4 regions of the Citrobacter amalonaticus genome follow, and region 1 is predicted to be linked to each of the others. Evidence: predicted binding sites of a transcription regulator. Region 1 holds the regulator's gene; each other region holds the start of a gene.
What was found. Region 1 encodes PurR, which represses purine synthesis genes. Its sites were predicted from a motif close to CANGCAAACGTTTGCNTG; they were not measured.

Region 1 (4,949 bases):
TTAATAATAAGGAGAGAAGCAATGTCGTTCGAATTACCTGCACTACCGTATGCCAAAGATGCGCTTGCGCCGCACATTTCCGCCGAGACGCTGGAATATCACTATGGCAAACACCATCAGACCTATGTCACCAACCTGAACAACCTGATTAAAGGCACCGCCTTTGAAGGAAAATCGCTGGAAGAGATCGTACGCAGCTCGGAAGGCGGCGTGTTCAATAACGCGGCTCAGGTCTGGAACCACACGTTCTACTGGAACTGCCTGGCCCCGAATGCAGGTGGCGAGCCAACCGGCAAACTGGCTGACGCGATTGCCGCCTCTTTTGGCAGCTTTGCTGAGTTCAAAGCACAGTTTACCGACGCGGCGATCAAAAACTTCGGCTCTGGCTGGACCTGGCTGGTAAAAGGAAAAGATGGCAAACTGGCTATCGTTTCAACCTCCAACGCCGGCACGCCGTTGACCACCGACGCCACGCCGCTGATGACCGTCGACGTATGGGAGCATGCGTACTACATTGACTATCGCAATGCGCGTCCTGGCTACCTGGAACACTTCTGGGCGCTGGTAAACTGGGAGTTTGTGGCGAAGAACTTCGCTGCGTAAAAGTGATAACGCAGAAGGGACTCCCTTCTGCGTTTTTGTCCTGCCGTTAACTGGCGACACACACCTGGTCGGGTTGTTTTCTCGCCGAGACAAACACCAGCAGCAGCGCCATACCCGCCACAATCGCCCCCATCACCGGAACAAAACTGTAGCCCAACCCGCCTGAAATAACGGCTCCGCCCGCCGCAGCACCCAGCGCATTTCCAAGGTTAAATGCACCAATGTTCACGGAAGATGAGAGACCCGGCGCTTCATGAGCCACACGCATGACGCGCATTTGTAACGGTGGGACGACCGCAAAGGTCGCTGCCCCCCAGACCACCATGCTGACCGCCGCGCCCAGTTCATTCTGAGCCAGGAATGGGATCGCCAGCATAATCACCATCAGCAGCAGCAAAAATCCCTTCAGCGTGCCGTTAACCGAGCGATCGGCCAGTTTTCCGCCAAGGTAGTTGCCAATGGAGAAACCCACACCGATCAGAACCAGCATCCCGGTCACAAAAGCCGGCGTCGCATGGGTGATGCTTTGCAGAACAGGTGAAATATAGGTATAGAGCGTGAACATGGCGCCCGCCCCCAGTACGGTGGTCAGCAGCGCCGAGAGCACCTGAGGACGCATCAGCACCGCCAGCTCTTTTTTCACTTCCGGACGCGCCCCGGCACCGCCTTTTGGCAATGAGAAGAAGAGACTCAGCATCGAGATAACGCCCAGCCCCGCCGTCGCCATGAACGACATCCGCCAGCCGATGGTTTCACCCAGCCAGGTCGCCGCCGGCACACCGCCGATATTGGCGATGGTCAGCCCCATAAACATAGTGGCAACGGCGCTCGCCTGTTTGTGCTTCGGCACCACGCTTGCCGCCACCACCGAACCCAGGCCAAAGAATGCGCCGTGGTTAAGGCTGGTTAAAATACGTGACAACATCAGCGTGGTGTAATCCGGCGAAATCGCCGAGAGCACGTTACCGAGCGTAAAAATAGCCATCAGAAAAATGAGCGCATTACGGCGTCCGCGATGTGACAGCAACAGCGTCATCAGCGGCGCGCCGACCATCACGCCTACCGCATAAGCGCTAATCAGCATACCTGCCGCAGGGATGGACACATCAACGCCACGCGCGATGACGGGCAGCAGACCCATTGGCGAGAATTCGGTGGTACCGATGCCGAACGCGCCGATGGCCAGCGCCAGTAACGGATAATTAATTTTCATGCAGTGATGACTCCGGCTCTTCGCGACAGGGCGCGATGCTTAACTAAGAGTCAAAAGCATGACATCAATCACAAAAAAAGAGAAGTTAACAAAAATACAAAAGACTTTTGCAGATTCAATAACAATATGACAGGAGGTTCGAGGGAGCAGGAACTCCCCCGAGGGGGATCAGTGCAGTGCCGCCGTCAGGCCGCCCGCAACGATTAAAGCCAGAACAATAAACGTGGTCACTAATGAAAATTTCAGATCGGTGCTCATCAACTTTTCTCCTTTTTATTCCCACACAAAAAGTGATATAGCGCATTTTTACACACTTGAGTGTAAAAATCTCCCACGATTTAGAGTGATATGTGCTTTTAATACTTCCCCTTTTCGTAAAGATCAGACAAAATTCGACGCTTACTTGATTAGCGTACCGGCCATTGACCCCTTCCTGACGTTCCGTGTCGTTTCCCGGCGTGCCGCAGCCCTGATGTTGGGCACAGGATGAGTAAAGGCAAACGTTTACTTAGCGTAATTTAATGTTCAGGTTGGGTCTGGAGTGAGATTTAATGGCAACAATTAAAGATGTAGCGAAGCGCGCAAACGTTTCCACTACAACCGTGTCACACGTAATTAACAAAACGCGTTTCGTCGCTGAAGAAACACGCAATGCAGTGTGGGCGGCAATCAAAGAATTGCACTATTCCCCCAGCGCGGTTGCCCGCAGCCTGAAAGTCAACCATACCAAGTCTATCGGTTTGCTGGCGACGAGCAGCGAAGCCCCCTATTTTGCCGAAATTATTGAAGCGGTTGAGAAGAACTGCTTCCAGAAGGGCTATACCCTGATCCTCGGTAACGTCTGGAACAACCTGGAAAAACAGCGTGCCTATCTGTCCATGATGGCGCAAAAACGCGTTGATGGCCTGCTGGTAATGTGTTCCGAATACCCCGATCCCCTGCTCTCAATGCTGGAAGAATATCGTCATATCCCGATGGTGGTGATGGACTGGGGCGAAGCCAAAGCCGACTTCACCGATACGGTGATTGATAACGCCTTTGAAGGCGGTTATATGGCAGGCCGTTACCTCGTTGAGCGCGGACATCGCGAAATTGGCGTGATCCCAGGACTGATGGAGCGTAACACTGGCGCAGGCCGTCTGGCCGGTTTTATGAAGGCGATGGATGAAGCGCTGATTAAAGTGCCTGAAAACTGGATTGTACAAGGCGACTTCGAGCCGGAATCCGGCTACCGCGCTATGCAGCAAATTCTGTCGCAGGCGCATCGCCCGACGGCGGTCTTCTGTGGCGGCGATATCATGGCGATGGGCGCCCTGTGCGCCGCCGATGAGATGGGTCTGCGCGTCCCGCAGGACGTGTCGCTGATAGGCTACGACAACGTGCGCAACGCCCGTTTCTTTACGCCGGCGTTGACCACTATCCACCAGCCAAAAGATTCGCTGGGTGAGACGGCCTTTAATATGTTGCTGGACCGCATCGTCAATAAACGCGAAGAGTCGCAGTCTATTGAAGTCCACCCGCGCCTGGTGGAGCGCCGCTCCGTTGCGGATGGCCCGTTCCGCGACTACCGTCGTTAAGCCTCTTCTGCGGGAGTCTCATCTGGCTCCCGCAACCACTCTTTGTTCAGCGTTTCACTGTCTCCCAGATAATCCAGCAGCCAGATCAGCGCAGGTGACATATCATTCTGCTGCCAGGTCAGGCAACAGGCCGCATCCGGGAACGGGTTCTCCAGATTTAACACGACCCACTGCCCCTTGTTAAGATACGGCTTGGCGAAATGCGTCGGTACCATGCCGACACAGAGTCCGGCGCTAATACAGGTCGCGGAGGAATCCCAGTCCGGCACCACCACCCGCTTCTGGTTGTCCAGCAGCCAGGTCACGCGCTTCGGCAGAGTGCGGGACGTATCTTCCAGCACCAGCGACGGCCAGTTGCGCAACGTGTCATCGCTTAACGGCCCGCTCATAGCGGCCAGCGGATGCGTACTGGCAACGACGCAACACCAGCTCAGCTTACCCATATCGCGGAACGTGTATCGTCCTCCCACCGGGATCGCCTGGGTTGCCCCGATGGCGAGTTCGACCCGGCCATCTGACAGCGCGTCCCAGACGCCATTAAACACCTCTTGAAAGACCAGTAGCTCCACGTCATCAAAGTGGCGGTAGAAATCGACGATCAATTGCCGCGTGCGTTCCGGTCGCACGATATTGTCCACCGCGATGGGAAGTTGCCCACGCCAGCCGTTGGCGATCTGCTGACACTGCTGGCGCGTGATCTGCATTTTTTTGATGACAGAGCGGCCTTCTTTCAAAAACCAGGCGCCCGCCGGGGTTAACACTACATCACGATGGCGACGTTCAAAAAGCGGGACGGCCAGCCACTCTTCCAGTTGGCGAACCGTGTAGCTGACCGCCGAAGGCACCCGGTGCAACTCCTGGGCCGCAGAACTAAAACTCCCGTTGCGCGCCACGGCATCGACGACTTCCAGCGCATATTCTGACCACATAATCTGCCTACAAAATTTTTGAATGCAATAAACAAATATTACCGTTTCACAAGCCGAAATTCACTCCCTACACTCTGCGCCAGTGTGATTAATCAAAATTAGAGAACAACTATGCAACCAGGAAAAGGGTTTTTAGTCTGGCTGGCAGGGCTCAGCGTGTTGGGTTTTCTGGCAACCGACATGTATTTGCCCGCATTTGCCGCCATTCAATCTGACCTGCAAACACCGGCCTCTGCCGTCAGCGCCAGCCTGAGTCTGTTTTTAGCAGGCTTTGCCATCGCACAACTGCTGTGGGGACCGCTCTCGGACCGTTACGGTCGAAAACCGATCCTGCTGCTGGGCCTGTCTATCTTCGCTCTTGGCAGCCTGGGTATGCTGTGGGTTGAGAGCGCAACGGGCCTGTTAGTTCTGCGTTTTATTCAGGCCGTGGGGGTCTGCGCAGCGACCGTCATCTGGCAGGCGCTGGTCACCGATTACTATCCTTCGCATAAAATTAACCGCATTTTCGCGACCATCATGCCGCTGGTTGGGCTGTCCCCTGCACTGGCACCGTTATTAGGCAGTTGGATCCTGACCCATCTTTCCTGGCAGGCGATCTTTGCCACGCTGTTTTTCATCACACTGTTG
Region 2 (4,949 bases), 1.2 Mb from region 1:
GCGCATTAGGCATGTCGCGCTGATAGACAAAACGCACCGGCTCGGCGGTCAGACGCTGTTTCAGGCTGGAAGACATCAGCTCCATCAGGCTGGATTCCATCTCGTGCACCAGATCGTACTCGGCGTCACGGGTCATCTTCATGGAATAGGCGTTCAGCGCGTCGTAATCAAAGAAGCCCTTAAAGATGTCGTCCAGGCAGTAGCGCAGAATGTTGTCCAGCAGGATCATTGGCTTGCGGCGACGCGGGGCTTCCGGCGGCAGATTCACAAAGCGTGGAACCTTGTCAGACGGAATTTCCAGCAGCGCATAACGAATGGTGTCGCCGCGAATAATTTCGACCGCCAGATAGGTGTAGTCATCCTTCAGGAACTGTACCAGATCCGTTTCGCGGTTAATTAAAATTGGGGTGATGTGCTGGCGCAGATACTGTTTGAAATAATGGCGCAGCCAGCTTTGCTGATTGACTGACAGTTGACGCTCGTTGATCAGGAAGATCTGATTACGCGCCATCTCCAGCAGCAGTTCGTTATACAGGCCATCGAATTCCTGGTCGGCTTTCAGTACGCGGGACTGGATTTTACCTAACAGGTGGCGAGAATGTGAATTTGAACCCTGTTCTTCGCTGATGATGATGCGGCGTTTGAGCTCGGCGAAGCGAACTTTGTAGAATTCATCCAGGTTATTGGAATAGATGCCTAAGAAACGCATCCGTTCAATCAGCGGGTTTGATTTATCCGCAGCTTCCTGGAGCACACGTTCGTTGAACGCTAACCAGCTTAGCTCTTTCTCGATGTAAAGCTTTTCCTGACCCATTAATACTTATACTCCGTTTTATTCACGGGACACTGCCTGATTATTATGGCGAGCATTGCGCTCAGATGTCCAACTGTGCCAGAAAAATATGACAATAAACCGTCTGATCGCAAAGGGGAAGGGGGACTGGAGGTCTGAAGAGAAGCGCTGGCCGGATAACGGATGACATCCGTTATCCGGCACCGTTTTTACTCGTCGGCAGCGTAGCCCTGTGGCGGCAGGCGAACACCGTCCAGCCAGGCGGCGTTATCCTGCATTTTCAGCCGCCCGTCCACAAACCAACTGACGACCAGCGGGTAAATGGCGTGTTCCTGTACCTGAACGCGAGCGGTGATTTCATCTTCGTCATCGCCCTCAAACACCGGGACTTTGGACTGCAAAATGACCGGTCCGCCGTCGAGTTCGTCAGTCACAAAGTGGACCGAGGTGCCGTGTTCCTCATCGCCATTTTCCAGCGCCTGGCGGTGGGTGTGCAAACCGGGATATTTGGGTAACAGGGAAGGGTGAATATTCAGCAGTCGACCGTTGTAGTGCGCGACGAACGCCGGGCTCAGAATGCGCATAAAACCGGCCAGCACCACCACGTCAGGCGCATAAGCGTCGATCTCAAGGATCAGCTCGCGGTCAAATGCTTCACGGCTGGCAAACTGGTCCGCCGTCAGCGTATGGGCCGGGATTGCCGCTTTTCTGGCTCGCTCAAGGCCGAACGCGTCGGCCTTGTTGCTGAATACTGCCCGCAGGGTGCCATTGATTTTCTTCTCTCTGCAGGCATCAATAATCGCCTGCAAATTGCTTCCGTTACCGGAAATAAGCACCACAATATTCATTATTCAATAACCACGCGCTGCGCGGAATCGGAAGCCTTGATGACACCGAGCTTCCAGGCTTCTTCGCCTTTTGCCTTCAGCAGGGCAAGGGCGTTGTCCACTTCCGCCGCCGGCAGGGCAATGACCATGCCGACGCCGCAGTTAAAGGTACGGTACATTTCATGCTGGCTGACGTTACCGACGCTCTGCAGCCAGTTGAAGACGGCTGGCCACTGCCAGGAGGATTCATCGATCACCGCCTGCGTGTTGTCCGGCAGCACGCGCGGAATGTTTTCCCAGAAGCCGCCGCCGGTCAGGTGCGCGATAGCGTGCACATCAACCTTCTCGATCAGTTCCAGAATCGATTTCACGTAGATACGGGTTGGCGCCAGCAGGTGGTCGGCCAACGATTTGCCTTCCAGATCCGTCGTTTCTGGATCGCAGCCGCTGACGTCGACAATTTTACGTACCAGTGAGTAACCGTTGGAGTGCGGACCGCTGGAACCCAGTGCAATCAGCACATCGCCATCGGCCACTTTGGAACCGTCAATGATTTCTGATTTTTCTACCACACCGACGCAGAAACCAGCGACGTCATAATCTTCACCGTGGTACATCCCCGGCATTTCAGCGGTTTCCCCGCCGACCAGCGCGCAGCCAGACTGCAGACAGCCTTCGGCGATCCCCTGAATCACGCTGGCTGCGGTATCCACATCCAGTTTGCCAGTGGCGTAGTAGTCGAGGAAAAACAACGGCTCAGCACCCTGAACCACCAGGTCGTTGACACACATCGCCACGAGATCGATGCCGATGGTATCGTGACGTTTCAGATCCATCGCCAGACGCAGTTTTGTCCCGACGCCATCAGTACCGGAAACCAGCACGGGTTCACGATATTTTTGCGGCAATGCGCACAGCGCACCGAAGCCACCCAAACCACCCATCACTTCCGGGCGGCGAGTTTTCTTCACTACGCCTTTGATTCGATCCACCAGAGCATTACCCGCGTCAATATCAACACCGGCATCTTTGTAGCTAAGAGAGGTTTTATCGGTCACTGCCTGGTTCCCCACGTTTTCTTACGGTAAAAGTAAAATTCGGCGCAATTCTAACAGGGAAAGCAAACGTTTGCGAGCCTGCGTTGCATCCGTTTTTATCTGTCGAGTTTTCCTGCATTTTCTCCGCGGCGCGGTGTTTTTATGACCTGAACCACGAAAATGAAACCGGGTTCAGTTTCACCCTTGAAAGCGTGGTCGGGATTGCTCAGTATCATACTGAAACCGGTTTCTGTTTTGTCATAGCAAATCAACGAGGGAAACTATGTCTGGATTTAACGCGAATTTCATGTGGGGCGGGGCGGTCGCCGCTCATCAGCTTGAGGGTGGTTGGCAGGAAGGCGGAAAAGGGATCAGCGTTGCCGACGTCATGACGGCGGGCGCTCACGGCGTTGCGCGAGAAATTACTGATGGCGTGCTGCCCGGGAAAAACTACCCTAACCACGAGGCGATCGATTTCTATCATCGCTACAAAGAAGACATCAGGTTGTTTGCAGAAATGGGCTTTAAATGTTTTCGTACCTCCATCGCCTGGACGCGTATTTTCCCGCGCGGGGATGAAACGCAGCCAAACGAGGCGGGACTGCAATTTTACGACAATCTGTTTGATGAATGTCTGAAATACGGCATTGAACCGGTGATTACTCTGTCGCATTTCGAGATGCCCTACCATCTGGTGACGGAGTATGGCGGCTGGCGCAACCGCAAGCTGATCGACTTTTTTGTCCGCTTTGCAAAAGTAGTCTTTACCCGCTATCAGCACAAAGTGAAGTACTGGATGACCTTCAATGAGATCAACAACCAGGCAAATTATCATGAGGATTTTGCGCCGTTCACTAACTCCGGCCTGAAGTATCAGCCAGGTGAAGATCGTGAGCCGGTAATGTACCAGGCGGCGCATTACGAACTGGTGGCCAGTGCGCTGGCGGTGAAGGCGGCACGAGAAATTAACCCGACGTTGCAGATCGGCTGCATGATCGCCATGTGTCCTATCTACCCGCTGACCTGTGCACCAGACGACATGATGATGGCGATGAACGCCATGCATCGTCGCTACTGGTTTACCGACGTGCATGTACGGGGGAAATATCCGCAGCATATTCTCAACTATTTTGCGCGCCGCGAGTTTGACCTCGATATTACGGAGGAAGACCGCATTGCTCTGTCCGAAGGCTGCGTGGATTACATCGGTTTTAGCTATTACATGTCGTTTGTCACCAAAGCGACAGACGATAATCCGCAGCTCGATTATGACGAGAGCAAAAGCCTGGTCTCCAATCCCTACGTACAGAAATCGGACTGGGGCTGGCAGATTGATCCGGTGGGACTGCGCTATTCGCTAAACTGGTTCTGGGATCACTACCAGTTGCCGTTGTTTATCGTTGAAAACGGGTTTGGTGCGATTGATGTTCAACTGCCTGACGGCACCGTGGATGACAGCTATCGTATCGAGTATATGGCGGCGCATCTTCGTGAAATGAAAAAAGCGGTGGAAGAAGATGGCGTGGATCTCATGGGGTACACGCCGTGGGGATGTATCGATCTGGTCTCTGCGGGAACGGGAGAGATGAAAAAGCGCTACGGGTTTATCTACGTTGATAAAAATAATGACGGTAGTGGGACGCTGGCGCGCAGCCGTAAGAAATCTTTCGCCTGGTATCAGCAGGTGATAAAAAGTAACGGTGAATCCCTCTGATTTCAGCCACTTGATACTCGGCCCCGCACGGAATGCGGGGCATGTTTTATACTCATCACCCAAACGTATACCACTTTGCTTGATCCAGGTCATGCATACGTTATGTTGCGCCAGAGAGGAAAAGCGGTATAATCCGGCGATTTTTTTTGTGGTTGCCACTCGTCTGAGGAAAGGAGAAGAGTATGAAGATCGTGGAAGTCAAACACCCACTCGTCAAACACAAGCTGGGTCTGATGCGTGAGAACGATATCAGCACCAAACGCTTTCGTGAACTCGCCTCGGAAGTAGGCAGTCTGCTGACCTACGAAGCGACTGCGGGCCTGGAAACTGAAAAAGTGACCATTGAAGGCTGGAATGGTCCGGTCGAAGTGGATCAAATCAAAGGCAAAAAAATTACCGTCGTGCCTATCCTGCGTGCAGGTTTGGGGATGATGGACGGCGTGCTGGAAAACGTACCGAGCGCGCGTATCAGTGTAGTCGGCATGTACCGTAACGAAGAGACGCTGGAGCCGGTTCCGTATTTCCAGAAACTGGTTTCTCATATCGACGAGCGCATGGCGCTGATCGTCGACCCTATG
Region 3 (4,949 bases), 1.5 Mb from region 1:
CGCGTCAGCGCCGGATATTCTGGTGCAAAACGTCATCGCCCGCCTGCAGGAACTCGGCGGCGGCGATGCCATCCCGCTGGAGGGTCGTGAAGAGAACATCGTTTTCGAAGTGCCGAAAGAGCTGCGTGTGGATGTTCGTGAAGTAGAATGATTTAGTTCACGCTAATCTATGCGAAGATGCCGGGTCTGATACCCGGCATTTTTTTATGGAGGAATCATGCGTCTGCCCATTATTCTCGACACCGACCCGGGCATTGATGATGCTGCGGCAATTGCTGCTGCGCTGTTTGCCCCTCAGCTAGACCTGCAACTGATGACCACGGTTGCCGGAAACGTCTCCGTGGAGAAAACCACCCGCAACGCTCTACAACTGCTGCATTTCTGGAATGCCGACATTCCCCTCGCCCAGGGGGCCGCCACGCCACTGTTGCGTACGCTACGCGATGCCGCCTATGTTCACGGTGAATCCGGCATGGAAGGCTATGATTTTGTCGAGCATGACCGACAACCACTGGCGAAACCGGCGTTTATTGCCCTTCGTGACGCGCTGATGAGTGCTCCGGAGCCGATCACGCTGGTGGCGATTGGGCCGCTGACGAATATTGCGCTGTTGCTGATGCACTATCCGGAGTGCACCTTCAACATCCGCCGTCTGGTGATCATGGGCGGTTCTGCCGGGCGGGGGAATTTCACCCCTAACGCCGAATTCAATATCGCCGTCGATCCGGAAGCCGCTGCTCGCGTATTCCAGAGCGGCATTGAGATTGTGATGTGTGGGCTGGATGTCACAAACCAGGCGATGCTGACGCCGGATTATCTGGCCTCGCTGCCGACCCTCAATCGCACTGGAAAGATGTTACATGCCTTGTTCAGCCACTATCGCAGCGGGACAATGCGCACCGGCGTGCGGATGCACGATCTCTGCGCGATTGCCTGGCTGGTGCGTCCGGATCTGTTTACTGTCAAGCCGTGTTTTGTCGCGGTTGAAACCCAGGGGGACTATACCGCCGGGACGACCGTGGTGGATATTGAGGGGCGGATGAACAGACCAGCAAACGTGCAGGTCGCTCTGGATATCGATGTTGCGGGTTTCGAGCAGTGGGTGGCAGAAGTTCTGGCGCTGGCGCCGTAAACCCAGACGCTTATAACGGTATGACGCGACTTATTCCAGAGCGTCATGCCTTTTACTGATATCTCCCGCTGTTTATCATTAAATTCTAATTATCGACGTTTTTGGCTAGCGGCACGACGATGTGCTGGTTAATCTGAAAACGATTTACATCATTTTAACGTAAGAGAATAACTATGCATGATGCACAGGTCCGTGTCGCGATAGCGGGCGCGGGTGGCCGTATGGGCCGCCAGTTAATTCAGGCAGCGCTACAGATGGAAGGCGTTGCGCTTGGTGCGGCGCTTGAGCGCGAGGGATCGTCACTGTTGGGCAGCGACGCCGGAGAACTGGCGGGCGTCGGGAAGACCGGCGTTACCGTACAAAGCAGCCTTGAGGCGGTAAAAGGGGATTTCGATGTGTTTATCGATTTTACCCGTCCGGAAGGCACGCTGAATCATCTGGCATTTTGTCGTCAGCATGGCAAAGGGATGGTCATTGGCACCACCGGTTTTGACGATGCGGGAAAACAGGCGATTCGCGACGCCGCCCAGGAAATTGGCATTGTCTTCGCGGCGAACTTTAGCGTCGGCGTCAACGTGATGCTTAAGCTGCTGGAAAAGGCAGCGAAAGTGATGGGCGACTATACCGACATTGAAATCATTGAAGCACACCACCGCCATAAGGTTGATGCGCCGTCAGGCACCGCGCTGGCGATGGGGGAGGCGATTGCCCATGCGCTGGATAAAGATCTGAAAGAATGCGCCGTCTACAGTCGTGAAGGCTACACCGGCGAACGCGTGCCGGGAACGATTGGCTTTGCCACCGTCCGCGCCGGGGACATTGTGGGGGAACATACCGCAATGTTTGCAGATATCGGCGAACGTGTCGAAATCACCCACAAAGCGTCCAGCCGTATGACTTTTGCCAATGGCGCGGTGAGATCAGCACTTTGGGTCAGTGCAAAGCAAAATGGTCTTTTTGATATGCGAGATGTCCTTGATCTCAACAATTTATAGTCAATTATTACCTTTCGTGATGTGGTTATTGTAATCTCAATGCATTGATTACATAGGGCAATATTTTTATTGCCCTTTTATTTTGCCTGTTATGTGGCGTTTTAGTTTTAAATGGAGTGAAAATTTATCTTTTCTCTCTGTTTTGCGTTATCTGAATGTAAATTTTGACCATATGGTCCACTTTTTCGAAGTCTGAGACTATTTTCTACGCATAATTGTTCACGCAAGCGTTTTCCTGCCAGGGTTAGATGATCTTTTTGCCTGTTAAATCCGCTGATTTCATCCTGAGTCGCAAAAGAATATAAAAAATACCGCCTTTAAGTTGACTTTTGCCTGTCTTATCTCCAGAATGCCGCCGTTTGCCAGAAATCCACGGGTAAGCAAATTTGCATTGATTCATGCTATGCGAATGCATTAATATGCAAATAAAGTGAGTGAATATTCTCTGGAGGGTGTTTTGATTAAGTCAGCGCTATTGGTTCTGGAAGACGGAACCCAGTTTCACGGTCGGGCCATAGGGGCAACAGGTTCGGCGGTTGGGGAAGTCGTTTTCAATACTTCAATGACCGGTTATCAAGAAATCCTCACTGATCCTTCCTATTCCCGCCAAATCGTTACTCTTACTTATCCCCATATCGGTAATGTCGGCACCAATGCCGCCGATGAAGAATCCTCCCAGGTCCATGCGCAAGGCCTTGTCATTCGTGACCTGCCGCTGATTGCCAGCAACTTCCGCAATACCGAAGACCTCTCTTCTTACCTGAAACGCCATAACATTGTGGCGATTGCCGATATCGATACCCGTAAGTTGACGCGTCTGCTGCGCGAGAAAGGGGCGCAGAACGGTTGCATTATCGCGGGCGATAACCCGGATGCGGCGCTGGCGCTGGAAAAAGCGAAAGCCTTCCCGGGCCTGAATGGCATGGATCTGGCGAAAGAAGTGACCACCACGGAATCTTACAGCTGGACTCAGGGGAGCTGGACGCTGGCGGACGACCTACCGGAAGCAAAGAAAGAGGACGAACTGCCGTTCCACGTTGTCGCCTACGACTTTGGCGCCAAGCGCAACATTCTGCGCATGCTGGTGGACAGAGGCTGCCGCCTGACGGTTGTCCCGGCAAAAACGTCGGCAGAAGACGTGCTGAAGATGAATCCGGACGGGATCTTCCTGTCAAACGGTCCTGGTGACCCGGCGCCGTGCGATTACGCTATCGACGCAATTCAGAAATTCCTCGAGACCGATATTCCGGTGTTCGGCATCTGTTTAGGCCATCAACTGCTGGCGCTGGCGAGCGGGGCGAAAACCGTGAAGATGAAATTCGGTCACCACGGTGGTAACCATCCGGTCAAAGATATCGACAACAATACCGTGATGATTACGGCCCAGAACCACGGCTTTGCGGTGGATGAAGCGTCCATGCCGGCAACTCTGCGTGTCACCCACAAGTCACTGTTCGATAGCACCCTGCAAGGGATTCATCGCACCGACAAACCGGCATTCAGTTTCCAGGGCCACCCGGAAGCGAGCCCGGGACCTCACGATGCCGCGCCGTTGTTCGACCACTTTATCGAGTTAATTGAGCTTTACCGTCAGTCCGCGAAATAATCAGGAGTTAAGAGAGCCATGCCAAAACGTACAGACATAAAAAGTATCCTGATTCTGGGCGCGGGTCCGATTGTTATCGGTCAGGCGTGTGAGTTTGACTACTCCGGCGCACAGGCGTGTAAAGCGCTGCGTGAAGAGGGGTACCGCGTCATTCTGGTGAACTCCAACCCGGCAACCATCATGACCGACCCGGAAATGGCCGATGCGACCTACATCGAGCCGATTCACTGGGAAGTCGTGCGCAAAATTATTGAGAAAGAGCGCCCGGACGCGGTGCTGCCGACCATGGGCGGTCAGACGGCGCTGAACTGTGCGCTGGAACTGGAGCGCCAGGGCGTGCTGGCCGAATTCGGTGTGACCATGATTGGTGCGACCGCCGATGCGATTGATAAAGCCGAAGACCGTCGTCGCTTCGATATCGCGATGAAGAAAATCGGTCTCGACACCGCGCGTTCGGGCATTGCCCATACGATGGAAGAGGCGCTGGCGGTAGCGGCTGACGTCGGTTATCCGTGCATTATCCGTCCGTCCTTTACCATGGGCGGCACCGGCGGTGGTATTGCATACAACCGCGAAGAGTTTGAAGAGATTTGTACTCGCGGTCTGGATCTCTCCCCAACCAACGAACTGCTGATTGATGAATCGCTGATTGGCTGGAAAGAGTACGAGATGGAAGTGGTGCGTGATAAAAACGACAACTGCATCATCGTCTGCTCTATCGAGAACTTCGACGCCATGGGCATTCACACCGGTGACTCCATCACGGTTGCACCGGCCCAGACGCTGACCGACAAAGAATATCAAATCATGCGTAACGCCTCGATGGCGGTGCTGCGTGAAATCGGCGTAGAAACTGGCGGTTCAAACGTGCAATTCGCGGTGAACCCGAAAAACGGTCGCCTGATTGTGATCGAAATGAACCCGCGTGTATCCCGCTCCTCGGCGCTGGCATCGAAAGCCACCGGCTTCCCGATTGCGAAAGTGGCGGCGAAACTGGCGGTGGGTTACACCCTCGATGAACTGATGAACGACATCACTGGCGGTCGTACCCCGGCATCATTCGAGCCGTCCATCGATTATGTTGTGACTAAGATTCCACGCTTCAACTTCGAGAAGTTCGTCGGCGCGAACGACCGTCTGACGACCCAGATGAAATCGGTCGGCGAAGTGATGGCGATTGGCCGCACCCAGCAGGAATCTCTGCAAAAAGCGCTGC
Region 4 (4,949 bases), 1.3 Mb from region 1:
CATCTTGTGGCTATTGTGTGGTAGTTAACTGGCGGTAAAATGCGCAATGCTCACGCAATATAGTTAAGGGAGTTAAGTGTATGCAGCGTTCGGGATTCAATAACGCCCGGGTCAGGCAGGCGAATAAACAGATCTTCCTGTCGCATTTATGGCGCGAAAAGCAGCTCAGTAAATCGCAGTTGGCGCAGCTCACCGGCCTGTCGATTCCGGCGGTGAGTAACATTCTTGAAGAACTGCTGGACGAAGGGCGGCTTTGCCACTCCCGTGAAACGCTGAGCCAGCGCGGGCTTAGCAGCGGAAGTTTTCATCTGCCGGTACAGGGCGCGTGGACGCTGTGTATCAACGTCACCCCCACCAGTCTGACCAGCCAACTGGCCGATGCGCGTCTGGTGGCGGTTGGCGACTGGCAGCATGAGGTCATTAACGCCGCAACGCCTGACGCGCTGCTTGCCGCGATAGCCAACCACTGGCGGCGCTGGCGTCAGCGCTATCCCGACACCACGATCAACCTCGCGCTGGGCGTCCACGGTCAGGTGGATCCGATCACCGGGGCGTCGAAAACGATGCCGCAGGCGCCGTGGAAAACGCCAGTGGAAATCAAGTATCTGCTGGAGGAGCGGCTCGGCATCCAGGTCCGCCTCGACAACGACTGCGTGATGCTGGCGCTGGCGGAAAAGTGGCAAAATCCGGCCGCCAACGAGGACTTCTGCGTGATTAACGTCGATTACGGCATTGGCTCATCGTTCGTCATTCACGACAGTATCTGGCGCGGTAGCCTGTACGGCAGCGGTCAGATTGGGCATACCATTGTTAACCCCGACGGGATCGCCTGCGACTGCGGTCGTTACGGCTGTCTGGAAACCGTCGCCTCCCTGAGCGCGCTGAAAAAGCAGGCCAGAGTCTGGATGAAGGCGCAGCCGGTGCCAGGAAGGGATCCAGAAACGCTGACCACGGATTTGCTGATCGACGCCTGGCGCAAGGGTGATGTACGCATTCAGGCGTGGGTGGAACATGCCGCCAGCGCGATTGGCTTAAGCCTGTATAACTTTCTTAATATCCTGAATATTAACCAGATCTGGCTGTACGGGCGCAGTTGCGCCTTCGGTGAATCCTGGCTCAATACGCTACGGCAACAGACGGGATTTAACCCTTTCGATCACGGCGATAATCCGCGAGCGAAAGCGACGCAGATTAGCTTTGGCACGTTGACCCGTGCCCAGCAGCTGATGGGAATTGGCTATCTGTACGTGGAGTCGCAACTGAACGAAATATAAGCTTATGGCGCGAATGGCGAGGCTCGGGGTTGTGTATTAATTTTAAAGTACGTTACTCATGCTAATGAGCCTGCTATGAACACGTTACGTTATTTTGATTTTGGAGAATCACGCCATCTGTTTTTATTGATTGCCCGTATTGCGCTGGCAATTCTGTTTATTATTTTTGGCTTCCCTAAACTGACTGGGTTCGACGGTACCGTACAATATATGACGTCTCTCGGTACGCCTGCGCCGATGCTTGCCGCGATCATTGCCGTTGTCATGGAGGTTCCGGCAGCGATACTGATTGTGCTGGGCTTTTTCACTCGCCCGCTGGCAATCCTCTTCGTTTTCTATACGTTGGGTACCGCCGTGATCGGCCATCACTTCTGGAATATGACCGGTGATGCGGTGGGGCCGAATATGATTAACTTTTATAAGAATGTCAGTATTGCAGGCGGATTCCTGCTGCTGGCGCTGACGGGGCCGGGCGCGATCTCTATTGACCGGCGCTAAAAAGGAAAAAAGGCCGCATCAGGCGGCCTTTTGTTTGCAGCAAAACGGAATTATGCGTAAACCGGGAAGCGTGCGCAGATATCCAGAACTTTCCCTTTGATGCGCTCAATCACCGCTTCATCATTGATGTTGTCCAGCACGTCACACATCCAGCCCGCCAGTTCTTTGGCTTCAGCTTCTTTAAAGCCGCGACGCGTAATGGCCGGAGAACCGATACGGATACCGGAAGTGACGAACGGGCTCTTCGGATCGTTCGGCACACTGTTTTTGTTCACGGTGATATTGGCACGACCCAGCGCGGCGTCAGCTTCTTTACCGGTCAGGTTTTTGTCCACCAGATCCAGCAGGAACAGGTGGTTTTCAGTACCGCCGGACACCACTTTGTAGCCACGGTTCAGGAACACTTCCACCATCGCCTTGGCGTTTTTCGCAACCTGCTGCTGGTAGACTTTGAACTCTGGCTCCATCGCTTCTTTCAGTGCAACCGCTTTACCGGCAATCACGTGCATCAGCGGGCCGCCCTGGGCGCTTGGGAACACCGCGGAGTTCAGTTTTTTGTACAGCTCTTCGTCACCGCCTTTCGCCAGGATCAGGCCGCCGCGCGGACCGGCCAGCGTTTTGTGGGTGGTGGTGGTCACAACGTGCGCATGCGGAACCGGGTTCGGGTAAACGCCTGCGGCAATCAGACCCGCAACGTGGGCCATATCAACGAACAGGTACGCACCGATGCTGTCAGCGATTTCACGCATTTTTGCCCAGTCAACCACGCCGGAGTAGGCAGAGAAGCCGCCGATGATCATCTTCGGCTTGTGCTCTTTGGCCAGCTTCGCCATCTCTTCGTAGTCAATTTTACCGGACTCATCAATACCGTAAGGTACGATGTTGTACAGTTTGCCAGAGAAGTTAACCGGGGAGCCGTGAGTCAGGTGGCCGCCTTGCGCCAGGTTCATACCCAGAACGGTATCACCCGGTTGCAGCAGCGCGGTGTAGACCGCAAAGTTAGCCTGAGAGCCGGAGTGCGGCTGTACGTTAGCGTAGTCTGCGCCAAACAGTTCTTTCGCACGATCAATCGCCAGTTGCTCAACGATATCCACGTATTCGCAACCGCCGTAGTAGCGCTTGCCCGGATATCCTTCAGCGTATTTGTTGGTCAGCTGAGAGCCCTGCGCCTGCATGACGCGCGGACTGGTGTAGTTTTCGGAGGCGATCAGTTCGATGTGCTCTTCCTGACGTACTTTTTCCTGCTCCATAGCCTGCCACAGTTCGGCATCATAATCGGCAATGTTCATTTCACGCTTTAACATCCGCATCTCCTGACTCAGCTAACGATAGAATTTTTGGCCTTAAAAGGCGGTCCTGTTGGACAACGGGCAACAGTATAACTGAATCATTCTGCGATAACAGGTCTTGACAAAGGAATTTACGCAAACGATTACCTTCACACGACACAAGGCTTTGCGGAATGAAGACCTTACGAATTTCAACGGATTTCTTTTCAGGTTTGTGATGCAGATTTTTCACGTTGTAACGTTTAATACGTAAAGCGTCAAAGAACCATTTACAATGCAGGGGTATTTTTTATAAGATGCATTTGACATACATCATTAAAGATTCACATAAAGGAAGACCGTATGCTTGACGCCCAAACCATCGCCACTGTAAAAGCCACCATTCCCCTGCTGGTAGAAACAGGTCCCAAACTGACCGCCCATTTTTACGATCGCATGTTTGCTCATAACCCTGAACTCAAAGAAATTTTCAACATGAGTAACCAGCGTAATGGCGATCAACGTGAAGCTCTGTTTAATGCCATTGCCGCTTATGCCAGCAATATTGAGAATCTGCCCGCCCTGCTGCCTGCGGTTGAGAAAATCGCCCAGAAGCACACTAGCTTCCAGATCAAACCTGAGCAGTACAACATTGTCGGTACACACCTGCTGGCAACCCTCGACGAAATGTTCAGTCCGGGTCAGGAAGTGCTGGATGCGTGGGGCAAAGCCTACGGCGTGTTGGCGAATGTCTTTATCAACCGTGAAGCGCAAATCTACAGTGAAAACGCCAGTAAAACCGGTGGCTGGGAAGGCACGCGTCCGTTCCGTATCGTGGCGAAAACCCCGCGCAGCGCACTGATTACCAGCTTTGAATTTGAACCGGTAGATGGTGGCGCCGTGGCCGAATACCAGCCTGGCCAGTATCTTGGTGTCTGGCTGAAGCCGGAAGGCTTCCCGCATCAGGAGATTCGCCAGTATTCTCTGACCCATAAAGCGGATGGCAAAGGCTACCGTATTGCCGTTAAACGTGAAGAAGGCGGTCAGGTATCAAACTGGCTGCATAACCATGCAAACATCGGCGATGTCGTTCATCTGGCCGCGCCGGCTGGCGATTTCTTTATGGCGGTTGCCCGCGATACGCCGGTGTCTCTGATTTCTGCCGGCGTCGGTCAAACGCCCATGCTGGCAATGCTGGATACGCTGGCAAAAGCGAACCACACCGCGCAGGTCAACTGGTTCCACGCCGCGGAAAACGGCGCCGTCCATGCGTTTGCCGATGAAGTGAGTGAACTGGGTAAAACGCTGCCACGCTTTAGCGCCCATACCTGGTATCGTGAGCCAACCGAAGCCGATCGCGCGAAAGGCGCGTTTGATAACGTTGGGCTGATGGATTTGAACAAACTGGAAGGCGCAATCAGCGATCCGGCGATGCAGTTTTACCTGTGCGGCCCGGTTGGCTTTATGCAGTTTGCCGCGAAGCAGTTGGTTGAACTGGGCGTGAAAAACGAAAACATTCATTACGAATGCTTCGGCCCGCACAAGGTCTTGTAATTACGTCATGCCTGATGGCGCTGCACTTATCAGGCCTACGGGATGCTGTTGTAGGCCGGATAAGGCGTTTACGTCGTTATCCGGCAAGCACGGCGCGGCTTAAATTGCCGCGTCGTCTTCTTCTCCGGTACGGATACGCACCACGCGCGCCACATCAAAGACGAAAATTTTACCGTCGCCGATTTTGCCCGTCTGCGCCGTGCGAATAATGGTATCCACGCAGGTTTCAACGATATCGTCCGGTACGACGATTTCAATTTTCACCTTCGGCAGAAAATCCACCATATATTCCGCGCCACGGTACAGCTCGGTATGCCCTTTCTGACGCCCAAAGCCTTTCACTTCAGTGACGGTC

Region 2: the regulator PurR is predicted to act here: its motif matches at 2,738-2,755, upstream of purM (phosphoribosylformylglycinamidine cyclo-ligase).
Region 3: the regulator PurR is predicted to act here: its motif matches at 2,348-2,365, upstream of carA (glutamine-hydrolyzing carbamoyl-phosphate synthase small subunit).
Region 4: the regulator PurR is predicted to act here: its motif matches at 3,194-3,211, upstream of glyA (serine hydroxymethyltransferase).

What each region holds. Positions count from the first base shown of each region.
Region 1 covers NZ_CP014015.2:4,178,189-4,183,137, reverse strand. Annotated here, with positions in the region: gene sodB (superoxide dismutase [Fe]) at 22-603, shown strand; gene AL479_RS20330 (MFS transporter) at 650-1,816, opposite strand; gene AL479_RS20320 (YnhF family membrane protein) at 1,985-2,074, opposite strand; gene purR (HTH-type transcriptional repressor PurR) at 2,368-3,393, shown strand; gene punR (DNA-binding transcriptional activator PunR) at 3,390-4,322, opposite strand; gene punC (purine nucleoside transporter PunC) at 4,434-4,949, shown strand, end outside.
Region 2 covers NZ_CP014015.2:518,008-522,956, reverse strand. Annotated here, with positions in the region: gene ppk1 (polyphosphate kinase 1) at 1-814, opposite strand, end outside; gene purN (phosphoribosylglycinamide formyltransferase) at 1,003-1,644, opposite strand; gene purM (phosphoribosylformylglycinamidine cyclo-ligase) at 1,641-2,678, opposite strand; gene AL479_RS02570 (6-phospho-beta-glucosidase) at 2,941-4,371, shown strand; gene upp (uracil phosphoribosyltransferase) at 4,554-4,949, shown strand, end outside.
Region 3 covers NZ_CP014015.2:2,723,511-2,728,459, forward strand. Annotated here, with positions in the region: gene ispH (4-hydroxy-3-methylbut-2-enyl diphosphate reductase) at 1-151, shown strand, start outside; gene rihC (ribonucleoside hydrolase RihC) at 218-1,132, shown strand; gene dapB (4-hydroxy-tetrahydrodipicolinate reductase) at 1,306-2,127, shown strand; gene carA (glutamine-hydrolyzing carbamoyl-phosphate synthase small subunit) at 2,585-3,733, shown strand; gene carB (carbamoyl-phosphate synthase large subunit) at 3,752-4,949, shown strand, end outside.
Region 4 covers NZ_CP014015.2:580,000-584,948, forward strand. Annotated here, with positions in the region: gene AL479_RS02820 (ROK family transcriptional regulator) at 81-1,274, shown strand; gene AL479_RS02825 (DoxX family protein) at 1,350-1,772, shown strand; gene glyA (serine hydroxymethyltransferase) at 1,823-3,076, opposite strand; gene hmpA (NO-inducible flavohemoprotein) at 3,404-4,594, shown strand; gene glnB (nitrogen regulatory protein P-II) at 4,694-4,949, opposite strand, start outside.